2 regions of the Planococcus chinensis genome follow, and region 2 is predicted to be linked to the other one. Evidence: riboswitches for the same ligand, from Rfam matches in the RefSeq annotation. Region 2 holds a riboswitch; the other holds the start of a gene.
What was found. A riboswitch is a leader RNA that binds a small molecule or an ion and turns the genes downstream of it on or off. The one in region 2 is predicted to bind cobalamin.
Positions count from the first base shown of each region.

Region 1: another riboswitch for cobalamin. It lies ahead of ACFSDB_RS00305 (acyl-CoA thioesterase); the one in region 2 lies ahead of ACFSDB_RS02780 (ABC transporter substrate-binding protein).

Region 1 covers NZ_JBHUFW010000002.1:43,951-52,063, reverse strand. Annotated here, with positions in the region: gene ACFSDB_RS00315 (ribonucleotide-diphosphate reductase subunit beta) at 1-545, opposite strand, end outside; gene ACFSDB_RS00310 (ribonucleoside-diphosphate reductase subunit alpha) at 558-2,840, opposite strand; gene ACFSDB_RS00305 (acyl-CoA thioesterase) at 2,842-3,327, opposite strand; cobalamin riboswitch at 3,482-3,659, opposite strand; gene ACFSDB_RS00300 (GNAT family N-acetyltransferase) at 3,823-4,230, opposite strand; gene ACFSDB_RS00295 (GNAT family N-acetyltransferase) at 4,235-4,705, opposite strand; gene ACFSDB_RS00290 (alpha/beta hydrolase) at 4,716-5,426, opposite strand; gene ACFSDB_RS00285 (class I SAM-dependent methyltransferase) at 5,439-6,179, opposite strand; gene ACFSDB_RS00280 (cysteine hydrolase family protein) at 6,172-6,765, opposite strand; gene ACFSDB_RS00275 (alpha/beta fold hydrolase) at 6,929-7,807, shown strand; gene ACFSDB_RS00270 (glutathione peroxidase) at 7,851-8,113, opposite strand, start outside.
Region 2 covers NZ_JBHUFW010000004.1:46,896-55,008, reverse strand. Annotated here, with positions in the region: gene ACFSDB_RS02785 (FecCD family ABC transporter permease) at 1-693, opposite strand, end outside; gene ACFSDB_RS02780 (ABC transporter substrate-binding protein) at 686-1,663, opposite strand; cobalamin riboswitch at 1,877-2,063, opposite strand; gene argS (arginine--tRNA ligase) at 2,110-3,771, opposite strand; gene ACFSDB_RS02770 (YwiB family protein) at 3,768-4,178, opposite strand; gene ACFSDB_RS02765 (antibiotic biosynthesis monooxygenase family protein) at 4,338-4,835, opposite strand; gene ACFSDB_RS02760 (cation:proton antiporter) at 4,922-6,148, opposite strand; gene pnuC (nicotinamide riboside transporter PnuC) at 6,400-7,176, opposite strand; gene speB (agmatinase) at 7,419-8,113, opposite strand, start outside.

The DNA.
Region 1 (8,113 bases), on a different contig from region 2:
ACACTCAAGCGGAACAAGGTCTGCGGCGTCGGGTTCTGGCGAAATGCTTCGTAGGCATCCAGGATCAAATCATTGCGCTTTCTTACGATCGGATCGCTTTTCGCCTGGTTGAAGCGCGCATTTTGCTCGCTGATTGACACCAGTGAACTCAGGATATACGAATACGACTCGTTGTGCACCGCTTCCTGCTGGGAAATGACCGCGAAAATCGCCTTGAAGCTCGAGTCGGTGACGTAGTCCATCGCCTGGCTCATCGTCGGCGTCTGCAGGCTGTCGAGCGACGCCAGCTGCGTGTTGATGCGCAGAAACACGTCGCGTTCGACGTCCGTCAAATGATCCCATTGCTTGATGTCGTCCTGCATATTGATTTCCTGGGCTTTCCAGAAGTTCGACAGCAGCGTTTGGTACAAATCGTACATTTGCGGATAGGCGATATCGTTCCAGTTCAGTAAACCGGACGACTCCCCGTTTATGATGCCGGTGGATTTATTCGGCTGCTCGGGATTGAGCAACTTGATCTTTTGCAATGGTGCGTGAATGGACATAGTGGTTCCTCCTTAGCTTTGGCAAGCTTCGCATTCTTCGATTTCCGCCTGGGATGTGCTGCGGACATAGTACGTCGTCTTCAAGCCCTGCTCCCATGCTTCAAAATGCAGCCCCAGCAATTCTTTCGCTTTGATCGTGTGCGGCACATAGAAATTGAAGCTGATGGCCTGGTCGATATGGCGCTGGCGGGCCGCGTTCTGGCGGATGCTCCAGTTTTGGTCGAGTACGTGGCGCGCACGGCGGTAATAGTCATAGGTGTTGTGGTCAAGGTCCGGCGCCGTCACTTTGAATTTGAAGTTTTTCTTTTCTTCCGCAAATTCCACTGCATAAAGCGGATCGATGCCGTCCGTTGAGCCGCCGATTTTGGCCGTTGATGAGTTCGGCGCCACCGCCATCATCCAGCCGTTGCGGACGCCGTTTTCCGTAATGGCGCTTTGCAATTCGTTCCAGCGAACGCTTGTATAGCCTTTGCGGTCAAAATACTCGCCGGTCTCCCATTCGGAGCCAGCAAATTCGCGGTATGCGCCTTTTTCCTTGGCGAGTTCCATCGAAGAGCGGATCGTATGGTAGGCGATTTCTTCGTACAATTTATCAGCGAACGCCACGGCTTCTTCCGTTTCCCAGTGGATGCCTTGGAGCGCCAAAAGATGGTGCCATCCGAAAGTTCCTAAACCAACTGCTCTATATTTCTTATTTGTTGCATCGGCTTGGCCGACGGAAATGGTATTCAAATCAATGACGTTATCCAGCATGCGCATCTGAATCGGCACAAGGCGCTCCAGCACGTCTGCTTTCACCGCACGCGGCAAGTTGATCGATGACAAGTTGCAGACGACAAAATCGCCCGGCTTGCGGATCATCACGAGGTTGCCGTCTTCGTCGGTGTATTCTTTAGTGATAGTAGTAGCTGACATATTTTGGGTTATTTCTGTACACAAATTACTGCAGTAAATCGACGTAAGCCCTTTGCCGCGCAGGTGCTTGTTCGGGTTCTGGCGGTTGACTTCGTCGCGGTAGAACATATACGGCGTACCGGTCTCAAGCTGCGATACCATGACGCGCGCCATGATGTCCATCGCCCGGTAAGTTTTCCGCGGCAATAGCGGATTGCCCACCGCTTCTTCGTATTTCTCCGTAAAATGCTTGATGTCCGTTTCATCGTAGAAGTCTTCCAGGCCAAGCGCAGTTCCGGTTTCATCTTTCCAGCCCATGACCGTCTTCACCTGATGCGGGCAGAACGTATGCCATTCGCCTGTGCTGCGGCCGCTGCTATCTGTTTCCTTCAGCTTTTCCATGAACAGGTCCGGAATCGCCACGCCCGTGAAAATGTCGTGCGCTTTCCGACGCTCGTCGCCGTTGTTCGTCTTCAAATCCAGGAAACCGTTCATAATGTCTTTATGGAACACGTCCAGGTAAATCGCGACGGCGCCTTGGCGCTGGCCGAGTTGGTCGACGCTGACCGCCGTGTCGTTGACAAGGCGGATCCACGGAATGACGCCGGACGAGTTGCCTTTGAATTTTTTGATGTCCGATCCCAAAGCGCGCACTTTGCCGTAATAGACGCCGATGCCGCCGCCGTCTTTGCTGAGGCGCGCGATGTCCCAGTTGTTCAAGTAAATGCCGTCAAGCGAATCGTCCACCGTATCGATAAAGCAGGAAGACAGCTGGCCAAAGCTCTTGCCGGCGTTTGACAATGTCGGCGTCGCAACGGTCATATACAGATTGCTCATCGCCCAGTAAGCTTCCTTCACCATGTCCAGCCGCTTTTCCTGCGGTTCGTTCTGCATTAAGGTCATCGCAATGACGAGGAAACGCTCCTGCGGCAATTCATGGACATTCCCTTCGTAATCTTTTGCCAAATAGCGGTCTGCCAGTAAAAACAAGCCGATGTAATTGAACAAAAGATCCCGGTCTGCCTGGATTTCATTGCCCAACGCCCCGATTTCCTCTTTTGAATAACTCTTCAGCAAGTCGCCGGAATAAATGCCGATGCTGCTCAGTTTTTCGACCAGTTCATAAAAATCGCCGTATTTGGCTTCTGTCTGATAGCCCCGGCTTTTCGCCGCACCTTTGTACAACTCGTTCAAATAAAGCTCCGCAGCCACGAATGTCCAATCCGGCTCGGCCATGGAAATGCGGTTGAGCGCATAAATCAAAGACTGCTCGCCTTTTGCTTGCTTTTCCAGGTCTGCCACTTTTTCGAGCAGCGGTGCGGCATCGAGCTTATAGACATCTCTCGCCCGCAGGATCGCTTTTGTCACGGCATCTTTTTCTGTATGGATGATGGTATTCATATCAAACCAGCTCCTTTGCGTGTTCGTTGATTTTCATGCGGCGCTGCTTGCGCTCCTGTGCACTTTGGAACAGCTGCTTCTCGTGTTCGGTTTCCGGCACCACTCCAGGCACCGGCGTCGGTTTTCCGACTTCATCGACGGCGACCATCGTCAAAATGGCGGTCGTCGTCAAGGTTTTCTCGTTGGTCTCGATGCTTTGGCATTCCGCTTTCACGTATACTTCCATCGACGTGCGCCCAGTGGAAATGACGACGCCTTCCAGGAGCAGGACATTGCCGACCCGAGCGGATGACAGGAAGTTCACGGTGTCGATTGATGCGGTCACCACGGCTTTGCCGCTGTGCTTCATGGCCGTGATAGCGGCGATTTCATCGATAAAGCTAAGGACCGTTCCGCCGAAAATGGTGCCCATGTGGTTCGTGTCCGGCGGCAGAACCAATTTGGTCTGGATCGTCCGGGAACGGCTTGCTGCGATTTGCTGTGTCATGTTCAGTCCTCCAGTCGGTATGCGGGCATACAAAAAACCCATCTTCTCAGGGAGAGGATGGGTTGGGTAAACGTAAATAATCCGGCGGAAACCGGCAAAAGCCGCTGCACCGCGCAGAATACCTTCGTTATACCTCCCAGTTCCCGGAGAAGGGCATTAACTTATAACGATGGCAGGTCTCCTGGCTCGTGCGTCCTCCTACACTATGTCCTTCCCGTCCATTGGACAGTGGATTGCCATAGTTCGTCGGCACTTACAGTTGCGGGTACAGCTCCGGTTTTCAACGGATTCCCTATTAAGCCTTTTCAGGCACCATCATTATTGGTCTTACTATATATGGTGTTGTTATGTATACAATTCACTAAATATTGTATTCCTAAACTATAAACTACTTCTTTTTCTTTTTCAAGCACCGTTTTTTAGCAGATTAGCCGGATTTCCAACATGGACGTTTTGTCAGTGTTTCTGCGCCCCCTATGACACAGGAGCTGTTCTTCATTTCTGGCAACGGCACCTGAAGCGCTCCACGCCGGGATATTTTTCTCCTAGGCTCCGGATTTCAAAACCGAGGCTGCGGTAGAAGCCGACCGCTTCGCCGTCCGTTTCTGCAACTATGACGTTTGGGGTAAGTTCTTTCCGGACCGCCTTGACGAGTGCTTTCCCGATTCCCCGGCCTCTTTGGGTTGGAGCGACGGCGATGTGCTTGATTTCGAGCGCCTGCGGATGGAGGCATTCAATGCCGATGCAGCCAGCCAACCGGCCCCCTTCCCACATTCCAAACAGCCGCATGTCCGGCATCTCGATGTAGCGGCTGTATTCCAAGGCCGCTTTTTCGACAGAAGCGGCGTAGGCGAGCAAAACGCCCACCTCCTCGGCCATCTCCGGAGATGTGATTTCCTGCACGCGGTCACTCTCCTTTTTCCATGGTGATAAAGTCTGCAGAATCCGTGCTGAACAGCTGCGCTTCTGCAAAACCGGACTGGCGGTACAAATGAATCGCCCGTTTGTTGAATGCCGCGACCGTCAAGCGTAAGCGCAGGCCTGGATGCTGTTCCTGCACCTTCGCGGCAGCGAAGCTGAAGAACGGCCGGCCGTTTCCTTGCCCGGTCTTTCGGGGATCCATCCCGAGGCCGATATCGATGAACCCGTCCGGATAAGCGCCGGCAAGCCGCCCTTTCGGCACTTGAGCCGCTTTGCCCGCGCACAGAAACCCGAACAGGCTGCCTTCCGCCCACACGGCTTGATAGGTACCGCCGAGCAGTTCAAGGAGCGATTCTTCCGAAACTTCGTTGTTATAGAAATCGTACGGTTCTTCGTATCGCCATCCCAGTATTTCTAAAGCTGTTTCATTGTCCATTGCCTTGAGCGCAAATTGCATGCCAATCCCCCTATTTGATGCCTGCCAGCCAGTCTGCCACTTCCTGTTCCATCTCTCGTGTAAACTGATGGCCGGCGCCTTTAACGATTTTTCTGTCTGTATAGCCTGTATTGCGGGATTCTAAAAGATGCCGGTAATATGCCGCATGTCCTTCGAGCGGCACCGTCCGGTCCTGTTCGCCGTTGATGAGGAGCACGGCGCCTGTGCCCGCTCCCTGCTGCATCGGGTCGAACCCGTTGAGCAGTTCCGCTTCTTCTTTGCGGAGCGGCGACCGGTCCTGCCGTTCGCGGAAAAGCTGTTCGGTCAGCACGAATGCCCCGGAGCCGTTGATGCTTGCGAGCCCTGCGATTTCCGGATAACGCGCAAAGATGCCGGAAGCGATAAAGCCGCCCATCGAACTGCCGACCAGCACAATATCGGATTCCGGAACGCCGAGCGCTTCCCGGAATTCCCCGAACTCTTCGATGCTCTCTATGATGGCTTTCCAGAAATAGATTTGAACCGTCTCCATTTCGAAGGGATTGGCCACCGGATTGCGCGAGTCGTTATAGGCGATCTCCGGCACCACTGCCCGGTGGCCTTGTTTCGCCAGCTCTTCCGCGTATGCCTGCCAGCTTCCAGCAGTCCCGCCCCAGCCATGGTAAAGGAGGACTGTCTTGCCGGTTTTTTCACCCGGCTCTGCCACATGATAAATGAATTTCCCTGCCTGCATTTTTTTCATCAACCTAGCTCCTCACTTGTGTGCGATCAAGAGAAACCGCCTGGAATTGGTCCGTATGCCTTTGGGTGTCCGGTTTTTCCTGATGAATCGATTGAACGCCTCCCGGTCTTCCGGGTACTGCCCAAAATCTGGAATGATCGGCGTGTGCCGGAGCAGGAACAATAAATCCTCCGGCCTTCGGTAATATTCCTGTGCATCATATTCGAAGCATTCGATCCGGTCAAACGCTGCCGCTTCCATCTCTCTTCGGCATTGTGTAAGCAATGAGCCGTCCCGTTCGCCAAATGCCTGCCCGCGGCCGAATGCCGTCTTCAGATTGGCTTTGTCGGTTTCGCCGACTTGCTGGGTCAGGAATATTCCGCCCGGGCGCAGCACCCGTGCCACTTCATGGGCATTGAACGGGCAATGGCGGCTCGTCACCGTGTCAAAAAAGGCGGTTGGAAACTCAAGCCGCTCCGCCTCCATCTGCAAAAAGCAGACATTTTCCCTTGCCACTCTTTGCCGATTGGCATTGGCGGTCTCCACCATCGGACCCGATGAGTCGATTCCGACGATAAAGGCGAACCGGTCCGCGGTGCTGAGCACCTGTTCCCCGCCGCCTGTCCCGATGTCGAGCAGCACACTGCCGGCTGCTGAACGCTCCGCCGCTTCGCTGTAGAAATCCCAGGCGGCACCTTCGACGCTGCATTCCATCCGGCTGAAATCCCATCCGTTAACGGCGCCTATTTGATCGTAGAACGCCCCTTCATCCATTTGCCGCGCGCTCCTGGCCGTCTTCCGCTATGCGGATTTTCCCCAGCAATCCCGAAGTTGTCAGCACTTCTGCAAACTCCCCGTGCAGCGTTGCCAACGTAACATCGTGGACCGTCTCTGCACTGTACTGCCTTCCGTCCGGTCCTGCCAATGCGAAAGCGGCCGCAGCATCCGACACCAGATATGTCTTGAAGCCCAGATTGCCGCTCATGCGGGTGGTGGTCGAAACACAATGGGGTGTCGTCAATCCGACAATGACGACGCTGTCCAGCCCGCGGAGCCGCAGGAACCCTTCAAGGTCCGTGCCGATAAAGGCGCTGTTCACTTTCTTTGTGAATACCGGTTCTTCATCGACCGGCTGCAGCGGCTCGATGATTTCAAAGCTCTCTTTTTCCGGAAAGAACAACGAATCCGGATCTTCCGACCGATGCTGAATGTGGATGACGCAGCCTTCCCGCTGCCGCCAAGCCTCGAGGATGCGTGCCATATTCGCCTCCGCCTGCGGATTGTTCCGCTCGCCCCATGACGGATCGGCGAACGCTTTTTGGGCATCGACGATCACCAATGCCGTTTTCTCCATGTTCAAGTCCATTTCCCCCTAAAACCGTTATAGCCTATTCTTTCTTCGCGCCTCTCTGTAAATCCTTTTTTCTTGTTTCCAGCTTGCGCCTTTGCCACGGGAAAGAGGATTCCTGCGGCAGCTGAAGAATTAAACCTGTAGCCAATCTTTCGAATCGGAGGCGTTACCCATGCAAAAAAAGACAGGCTCCCATCTGGGCATCCCGTTCCAATACTATGAATCCGGCAATCCCGAGAATCCGGTGCTGGTCTGCTTTCACGGACTGGCCGGAAGCAGCATTTATACTTTCAGCGAGCTGGCCCCTTTCCTCGAAGACCGCTTCCGGCTGGTTTTGATCGACAGCCCGGGGCACGGCGGGACGCAAGCATTTGAAGCGGAAAAAGATTACCAGTTCTCCAATTTGGCGGCCTGGTTCCACGGAGCCATCCTTTCCCTGCTTTCAGAGCCTTTCTTTGTTATGGGCCATTCCTGGGGAGCCGACGCAGCACTTCATTTCACCCGCCACTTTCCGGACAATGTCCGCGGGCTGATTTTGCTCGACGGCGGCTTCACATTCCCTCAAAACCAGCCCGGCCTGACCAAAAGCGTTGCGCTTGCCGGTTGGGCGGAGTACATGAAAAACGCAGATTACGCCAATTGGCAAGACGTCGCAGCGGAATACCGGGCCTATACTTCCCGGTGGAATGCAGAAATCGAGCGCGGCATCAGATCGATTTTTCGGAAAAGCGGGGACGGGGGCTATCGACTGATCGCTTCTGAAAAAAGCATTTTGTCGATAATTGAAGCATTTTATGACGAACCCTTCAACGAAGCTTACTCCTATATACAGGTTCCTACGCTTCTGGTCCATGCAGAGCTGCCCAAAGAGCTAGCACCGGCGCGCAGGCTCGGCATGGACCAGATGGAATCGGCCATGAACGACGTTTCCATTGCTGCCATGGACGGCGCAGGCCATATGCTGCCATGGGATGCACCCGGCGCTACTGCCGCTTGCATCAAGGAGTGGATGCAGCAGAAAGCTTTTTTACCGGCCCCAAGCACTTCCTGAAATGAAAAAAGCCGCCGATCCCTAAGGATCAGCGGCCTTTCTGCTATTTATTCAAAACTTTCCGGATGTCCTCTTCGAACGATTCCGGAGCATCTTTCGGCGCAAAGCGTTTGACGATATTGCCTTCCTGGTCGACGAGGAATTTCGTGAAGTTCCACTTGATGCTGCTGCCGAGAAGGCCTTTCGTATTCGCCGTCAGGTATTTGAACAAAGGATGGGCTTCCTTGCCGTTGACCTTGACGATGTCGTGCATCGGGAACGTGACGCCATAGGTCATGCGGCACGACTGTTCCGCTTCCTCCGCAT
Region 2 (8,113 bases):
TTTTTTCACATCCACACCGAGGTGCTGCGCCCGTTCTTCACCGAACAGCATGGCATTCAACTCCCTGCGATTAAGCCAAAGGATGAACGAACCGATGAGGATGAACGGCAAGGCCATCTGGACATACGGCCAGCCACGCATCGATACGCTTCCGAGCAGCCAGCCGATGATCTGGCGCAGTTCTTCCCCGGTCAAAGCAATCATCAACGAAATCAATGAACCAAGAAACGAACTGAAAATGATCCCTGTCAGGATGACCGTCTCCATTTTCATCGCTTTGTCCACAAGTTTAGCAAATGCCATCACGGCGAGCATTGTTAACAAAGCTCCAATCATGCTCATGACCGGCAGCGTATAAATGCCGAGAAAAGGGATCGAAATGCCGAAAAAGAGTGTCATCACGGCGCCGACTGAGGCACCGGAAGACACTCCTAACGTGTAGGGATCAGCCAATGGGTTTTTAAGAAGCCCTTGGAATGCGGCACCCGCGATCGCGAGTGCGGCGCCAACAAGGCCAGCCAGCACTACGCGCGGCATGCGGATATTCCATAAGATATTGGCTGCTGCTTCGTCCGACGCCGGATTCCATAGCACGGCCGGCGAAATCGCCACCGTCCCCACCGTCACTCCCAGCACCACTGCCCCTGCCAATAGAAGAAGAGAGACAAGGTAGGCGGCAATGGTTTTACTCACTGAATACCTCAGGGTATACCGCTTCAGCCATTTCGAGCAAGCCCTCAGTCAATCTTGGGCCCGAACGGTTGACCAAATCCGAATTAACATCAACAACTGCCTTTTCCTTCACCGCAGCCACACTTTCAAAGCCTGGACGCGCCAAGACTTGATCGACTGCTTCCGGTACATAATAGCCATATGTCGTCAAAATCACATCCGGATTGGCTTCAACGATCGCTTCCGGATCCATGCTAACCCAGCCTTCAAGGTCTTTAGCAACATTTTCCGCATTGATGATTTCAAGCATATGATCCATAAAAGTCCCGCTTCCTGCTGTATAGATTTCCGGATCTCCGGAAACTTCGATAAATACTTTTTTCGGTTCTTTAACCGCACTTGCCTGCTCTTTTATTTCCTCCACTTGCACTTCCATTTCAGAAACAAGCGCATCCGCTTCTTCCATGGCGCCAGTCGCCTGGCCGATTACCGTAATCGTATCATATACTTCATCAAAATTTTTCGCTTCTTGCACCACATAAACCGGAATGCCGGCATCGCGCAGCTGCTGGAATCCAGCTTCTCCGACGGCAACGCCTGATTCATGAGCCAGCACCACATCCGGGTTCAAGCTAATGATTTTTTCCACGTTGAATTCCTGTCCGCCGATTTTTTCGACTTTGGCTGCTTCTTCCGGATAATTATCAAAATCGGAAACTCCGACTATTTTTTCGCCGAGGCCCAGTTCATACGAGATTTCCGTGTTCGACGGAATCATCGAAACGATGGCATCCGGTTCTTCTTCAATCACGACTTCTTCGCCGACAGCATCCGTCAATGTAACTGGAAACTGGGCTTCCGCCACTTCCTTCGGCGGCTCAGCCGGTGTTTCAACGTCCTGTTCCTCAACTGCCGCGTTTTCTCCGCCGCATCCTGCCAGCATTACGGCTGCAAGCCCTGCACTCATCCCAAACTTCCAAAACTTTTTCATGGTGGTTTCCTCCAATTTTCTTTTTCCATTCAGCGCTGAGCCAGCGGAGGGGGACCGCTGGCTCAGCGCTGAAGCCGTGCTTTTGCTCATTATGTATTCCGATACCGCTGCGCTTTCGGGCCTTTTCCAATGAAAAGACCCCCCGCAGCGATGCGGAGGGTCTGAAAGGACGACATAAAAAAACATGTGCATCCAGCCGGTCCTCGCAGGCTTAAAGAGCGTTTCATAAAGGCAGGTCTCCTGGCTCGTGGTCATTGCGTTCTGCACCTTCCCGAAGATCGGCTTCAGTGGCATTCTGCAGATTGCTCTCACTTACAGTGGCGGGACCGCGCCGGAATCGAACCGGCTTCCCTTTTAACTCATGTTCTTAGACATAAGCACCTTTATGATATGAATATTCAATTCCGTTACAAAATCCATTATACACGAAAAAAATTCCGTGTCTCTTACATTTTTTCCGGAGCTGCGACACCGACCAGTTTCAAGGCATTTCCAAGCGTCGTTTTCACGGCAGTAATAAGCGCCAGGCGCGCACGCGTCATTTCCTCATTCGAAGCATCCAGGACTTTATTGGCGTTGTAGAAACTGTGGAAATTGGCCGCCAGTTCGTGGATATACGTTGTCACGCGGTGCGGTGCGCGCATTCTTGCAGCGTCCGCCACCACTTGCGGGAAGTCGCCGAGTTTCTTCATGACATCCACTTCCTTTTCGGAACTGAGCAGGCTCAGATTCTCCGTCGAAGGCGTGAAGCCAAGTTCTTCTCCTTGGCGCAGGATCGAGCAGATGCGGGCATGTGCATATTGCGAGTAATAGACCGGGTTTTCATTGGACTGCGAAACCGCCAGATCCAGATCGAAATCCATATGGGAGTCGCCTGAACGCATCGCGAAGAAATAACGTACGGCATCCAAGCCGACCAGTTCAACCAGCTCGCGCATTGTCACCGCTTTGCCGGTACGTTTGCTCATCTTCATCTTCTCGCCGTCTTTATACAGCTGCACCATCTGGATGATGCTCACTTCAAGCGTGTCGCGGTCATAGCCCAGCGCTTCGATCGCCGCTTTCATGCGCGGGATATAGCCGTGGTGATCGGCTCCCCAGATGTTGATGAGCTTGTCGAAGCCGCGTGCTAATTTATCTTCGTGGTAAGCAATATCCGGAAGCAAATAAGTGAACGATCCGTCGTTCTTGATCAGGACGCGGTCTTTGTCGTCGCCGAATGTCGTCGAACGGAACCATGTTGCGCCATCTTCTTCATAAATATGGCCATTCGCACGGAGCTTGTTCAGCGCCACATCGATTTCGCCTTTTTCATAAAGCGATGTTTCCGAGAACCAAACGTCGAATTCGACGCGGAAATCAGCCAGATCTTTCTGAAGCTTTGCAAGCTCCACTTTCAAGCCGTGCTTGCGGAACGCTTCAAAGCGTTCTTCTTTGGTCATGGATACGTATTTGTCGCCGTGCTCTTTTACCAAGTCTTCCGCGATGTCCTTGATGTCCTGCCCGCGGTAACCGTCTTCCGGCATGTTCAGCTCCTGGCCGAGCGCTTCGAAATAACGCGCTTCGATCGACCATGCCAAATTGTTGATCTGGTTGCCGGCGTCATTGATATAGTATTCGCGCGATACATCATATCCCGCAAGGTCCAATACGTTGCAAAGCGAATCGCCGACAGACGAGCCGCGGGCATGTCCAAGGTGCAAGTCGCCAGTCGGGTTCGCCGAAACAAACTCGACCTGGACGCGTTCGCCGCCGCCTGAATTGGTGCGGCCGTAATCCGCTCCTTGTTCCAGGACCGTCTTCACAACGTCCAGCAAATACTCCTTCTTGATGGTGATGTTGATGAAACCTGGTCCGGCAATTTCGATTTTCTCGATGTTGGCTGCTTCCTTGTCAATGTTTTCAAGGATTGCCTCGGCAATCGCACGCGGCGCTTTCTTAGCGACGCGCGTCAATTGCATCGCGATGTTCGTTGCGTAATCCCCGTTCGCTTTGTCTTTCGGCGACTCCAAAAAGACGTCCACCGGCTCTGCCGATAATTCCGCTTTCTGGACCGCTTCGCTGATTGCTCCTTTAATGGCGTGCTGTACTTTTTCTACTGCATTCATTGTGTACCCTCCGTAAATTGGATTTCCATCACGTATTCCCCGACAAAGCTTTCGCCCATCGCAAGATCGTAGCGGACTTTGAAATGTGTGTCGCTGACTGACAGCTCATGCGCTTTGGTCGTCAGCATGAACGAACCGTGTTCATTCGTCAAATTGCCGGTTTGCTCTTTATGTAATAAAAACGGCAGCCGCATCTGCAGGCCTCCGCTTCTCATAACCATTGCGTCCTCTTGTCCGAGCTTCACTGTGGTCCGGATGTCCAGTTCGTCCTGCCGCTCCTCGTACTGCAAGTAGCGCCGGTCATTCTTCACCGTCATCGTCCCCTCGGACCACATTTCCATCTTCTGTTCTTCCACGTCCGGCTGGCGGATTATGGTCGTCAATTTGATTTTCACCATTTTCCTCATGCCGCCTGCCCCCTTTTAAGTAATAGCCTTTCCATTATAGCCCGATTCGGCAGACATTTTCAATTGAGGGTTTGCCGGAATCCCGACAAAACGGGCAGAAATGCAAAAAACCACTCCGGGGAGTGGCTGATTGCGATCAAGAAAACCGGCTGCGCCGGATTACCGGATGTACGTTTTTACGAATGAAGGCCGCGCAAAGATATTCGGTTTTTTGTCGATGCCTTCCGCAGTTCCACGCTTAGCGTGCGCCTGCCCGTAGGATTCCGAACTTTGCCAGTTCTTGAACGACGCTTCGTCTTTCCACATCGTCAGGATGATGTATGTATCTGAACTCTGCGGACGCAAAACACGGATCGCTGCGAACCCGGGCTCCCCTTCCACCTTGCCGGCACGGTTCTGGAAACGCGCTTCAAAAATCTCCCTGCCTTCCTCCGTCACCGGAATGTTGTTGAATACCGCAAAGTAGCCGTCGTTGATGTCGCCGACTGCATTCAGCACTTGGAACGCTTCAAAGCCCTCGGGAGCTGCGCCTCCTTCCGCTTCGAACAGCACCGTCGATTCCTCGCCGTCCACCAGGTAGATCAGCCGTGCGTTCGGCGTTCCAGCAAGCATTGCAACACCCTGGTCTCTATGTCCTGTCCATTTATACAATTCCATCGCCAGCACCTCTTTCGGATTTATATTCCTTTCCATTTTATCTTTTCTGGCGGAAAGAATCTATCCGGACCATTCGTGCGCCGCCGTCAGCCCTTTTCGTTCAGTCCGAGTTTCCGGATAAGCGGTTTGATCGTCAAACCCTGGACCACCAAAGAAAACAACACGACCGAGAATGTCAGAAGCAGCACCGTGTCCCTTCCATCAAAACTCGCTGGAAGGCTGAGCGCCAAGGCGATGGAAAGGCTGCCTTTTAGTCCGCCCCAATTGAGCAGGATGCGCTCTTTCCGGTTCAGGCTTTTCGCCGGCAGTGTACTGATGAACAGTGCAACAATCCGCGCTCCAATAACGATGAGAATTGCATAGATGACAATTTCCCACTGGCCGTTCAAATCAATATTGCGGATTTCCAGGCCAACAATCAGGAAAATCAGTGAGTTGGCAATCAAAGCAATGACGTCCCAAAATGAATTGATATTCTGTTCAGTTACCTTGGACATTCCGATTTTCCCGCCATAATCAGCAAAGACAAAACCACCCGCTACTACGGCAATGACACCCGAGACGTGAAGATGCTCGGCTATAAAGTAACTGCCGAAAAACAACAAGGCCGAAACGGCAATCTCAAAAGGATAATCGTCATAAAAGCGGATGACTTGCGAGAAGAGAAAGCCAAGGATGACCCCAACCAGGATTCCGCCTACCGCAAAACGCAGGAACAACCAAACGCCGCTTCCGACGCCTGCCCAGCCCATTTCGATATAGGTCAATAAATAAACGGATGCAATCTGGAAAAGCACGATCGCAATCCCATCATTGAACAAGGATTCCCCTTCCATGATGGTGGACAATTTTTCGGAAACACCTGCCGATTTGAAAATAGAAAGTACGCTGATCGGATCCGTAGCGCTCATCAAGGCCGCAAAAGTGAAGGCCACAGCAATCGGCAGCCCGATCAGGAAATATCCTGCAAAACCGATGATGATAAAAGACAAAAAAGTTCCGCCCAAGGCAAGCCCGATGACCGTATTCTTCTGCTTGTATAAATGGTGAAACGGCAATTTCAACGTAGCATCTCCCAGAAGGATGGGCAGGAACAGCGAAATGATGATGACTTGGAAAACATTCGATTGGGTAATGAATGCTTCCGCCTGGTCAACCAGCGGAAATGGCAAATTGACGATACCTAATAGAAGGCCGACCAAAACGAGTGCAATCGTATCCGGCTGGTTGATTTTCCTTGCAACTCCGATGACCGCTATCGCAATGGCCAGCAATATTAGAATCTGAATAAACACTTCATTAAAATCATGCATTCTGCATCGCCCCCATCTGCCTGTTACCCTTTCCATTGCTCAAAAAGAAGCGCTGTAAACATTTTTAGTGGAGTCAAACGGAGTTCATCCCTTCGAACCCTTATATCACGCGGCTTATTGGACAACTTTAAAAGTACGAGCTTAACCGGCAAAGGGCAAGGCCCGCGGCATTTCTGCCTGGCCTTGCCCTTCCACGATCCCGCTTCTTCTATCCAGCAGCTGAAAAGCGAATCGGCGGCGACTTCTTTTCCTTATTTTCCGCTGGCGCCCTCCACAAGAAACGGAGTTTCAGCCATCTGCCCTGGCACACGGCCTTTGAACCCCATAGCCGTTTGCTCCGCTTTTCTCCAATTGATATATCCGTACACGGAATTGATTAAGTACAAGCTCCACATGACGAACATCGCAATCGTTTCGCCATTCTGGAAGAAGAAATTGTATCCCCACAGCACCATCGACATGGCATTGATGAAAATCCACAAGTTCCATTGGAAGGCGATGCGCTTCACCATGAGGATCATCGCAACGATGCTGAGCACCGTTGTGGTTGCGTCAATGATCGGCAAATTGCCGCCCATCAAGGTCAAAATCCATGCGTAGAGTGCGATTGCGGCAGCAGACCCCGCCACGAGCAGCGCTTTCTGCTTCAGGGTCACAGCTTTCACTTCCACGTCCATTTCGGTTTTCTCCTTGACGGCAGGATCGGCTTGCTTCGCTTTCCCGAACCAGATGTACCATCCCAAAATATTCATCGGCAAATAATATAGGCCGTTCAGCATCACTTCCCCGTAGAAACCCGCGCCGTAGGAAATATATGCGTATAAGATCACGTTGGCTACGCCCAGCGGATAATTCCAGATGCTCCCTTTCGCGCAAAGGAACACGCAGAGAAATCCGAGCAGTCCGGCAATCAGCGCAATCGGGGCATCCCCCCAATATACCGATAATCCGATCATCGCCAAACTGCCAAGCACCACGAACAATTTTTCGAACAAGTCCATTCTTTTGAAAAACTTGATTACTTTCATATTCATGCCTCCGCTTCTTTTGTGTTTCACTTCCCTTCCATATATTAATGTCTTTACATGTGTAATGACACCCTTTTAATTATTAAAATGATAAAAATACCACTTGTTTTTCCAAGAGTGTGTTCGAGAAAGCAAAAAAAGCACAGCTGACCGCTATTAAAACCTAGCGAATCAGCGTGCTTTTTATGGATGGAGATCTTAACGATTTTATTGCCACGACAGAACCGATTGACGGTCCGGTTTTATTTCACCCAACCGAGAATCATTTCACGGATGAGTTTACTTGCAGTGTTGGCAGTCTGGTCGGAATGGTCATAGACCGGTGCCAGTTCGACCAAGTCGAACCCGACAACATTCACGCCGGACGCTGCAATGGCGTGGATCGATGCCAATAGTTCGCGCGACGTGATGCCGCCTGCGTCGACTGTGCCTGTTCCTGGCGCATGCGCCGGGTCCAAGACGTCCATATCGATCGTAACATAGACGTTGCGGCCTTCGAGCGTCGGCAGGACTTCTTTCAACGGCTCAAGCACTTCGAATTTCGAGATGTGCATGCCGTTCTCTTTCGCCCAGACGAATTCTTCTTTCATGCCCGAACGGATGCCGAATGAATAGACATTTGACGGTCCAATAAGGTCGGCGATTTTACGGATCGGCGTGGAATGCGAATATTCTTCGCCTTCGTAGTTTTCGCGAAGGTCGGTATGTGCGTCAAAATGGATGATCGCCAAATCGTCGTATTTGCTCGCAACGGCTTTCATGACCGGAAGAGACACCAAGTGCTCGCCGCCCATGCCCATCGGGATTTTATTGTCCGCAAGCAACGTGTGGACATAGGTCTCGATTTCAAGCAGGGATTTTTCCGGGTTGCCGAACGGCAATGGAATGTCGCCTGCGTCGAAGAATTTTACATCTTCCAGTTCGCGGTCAAGGTACG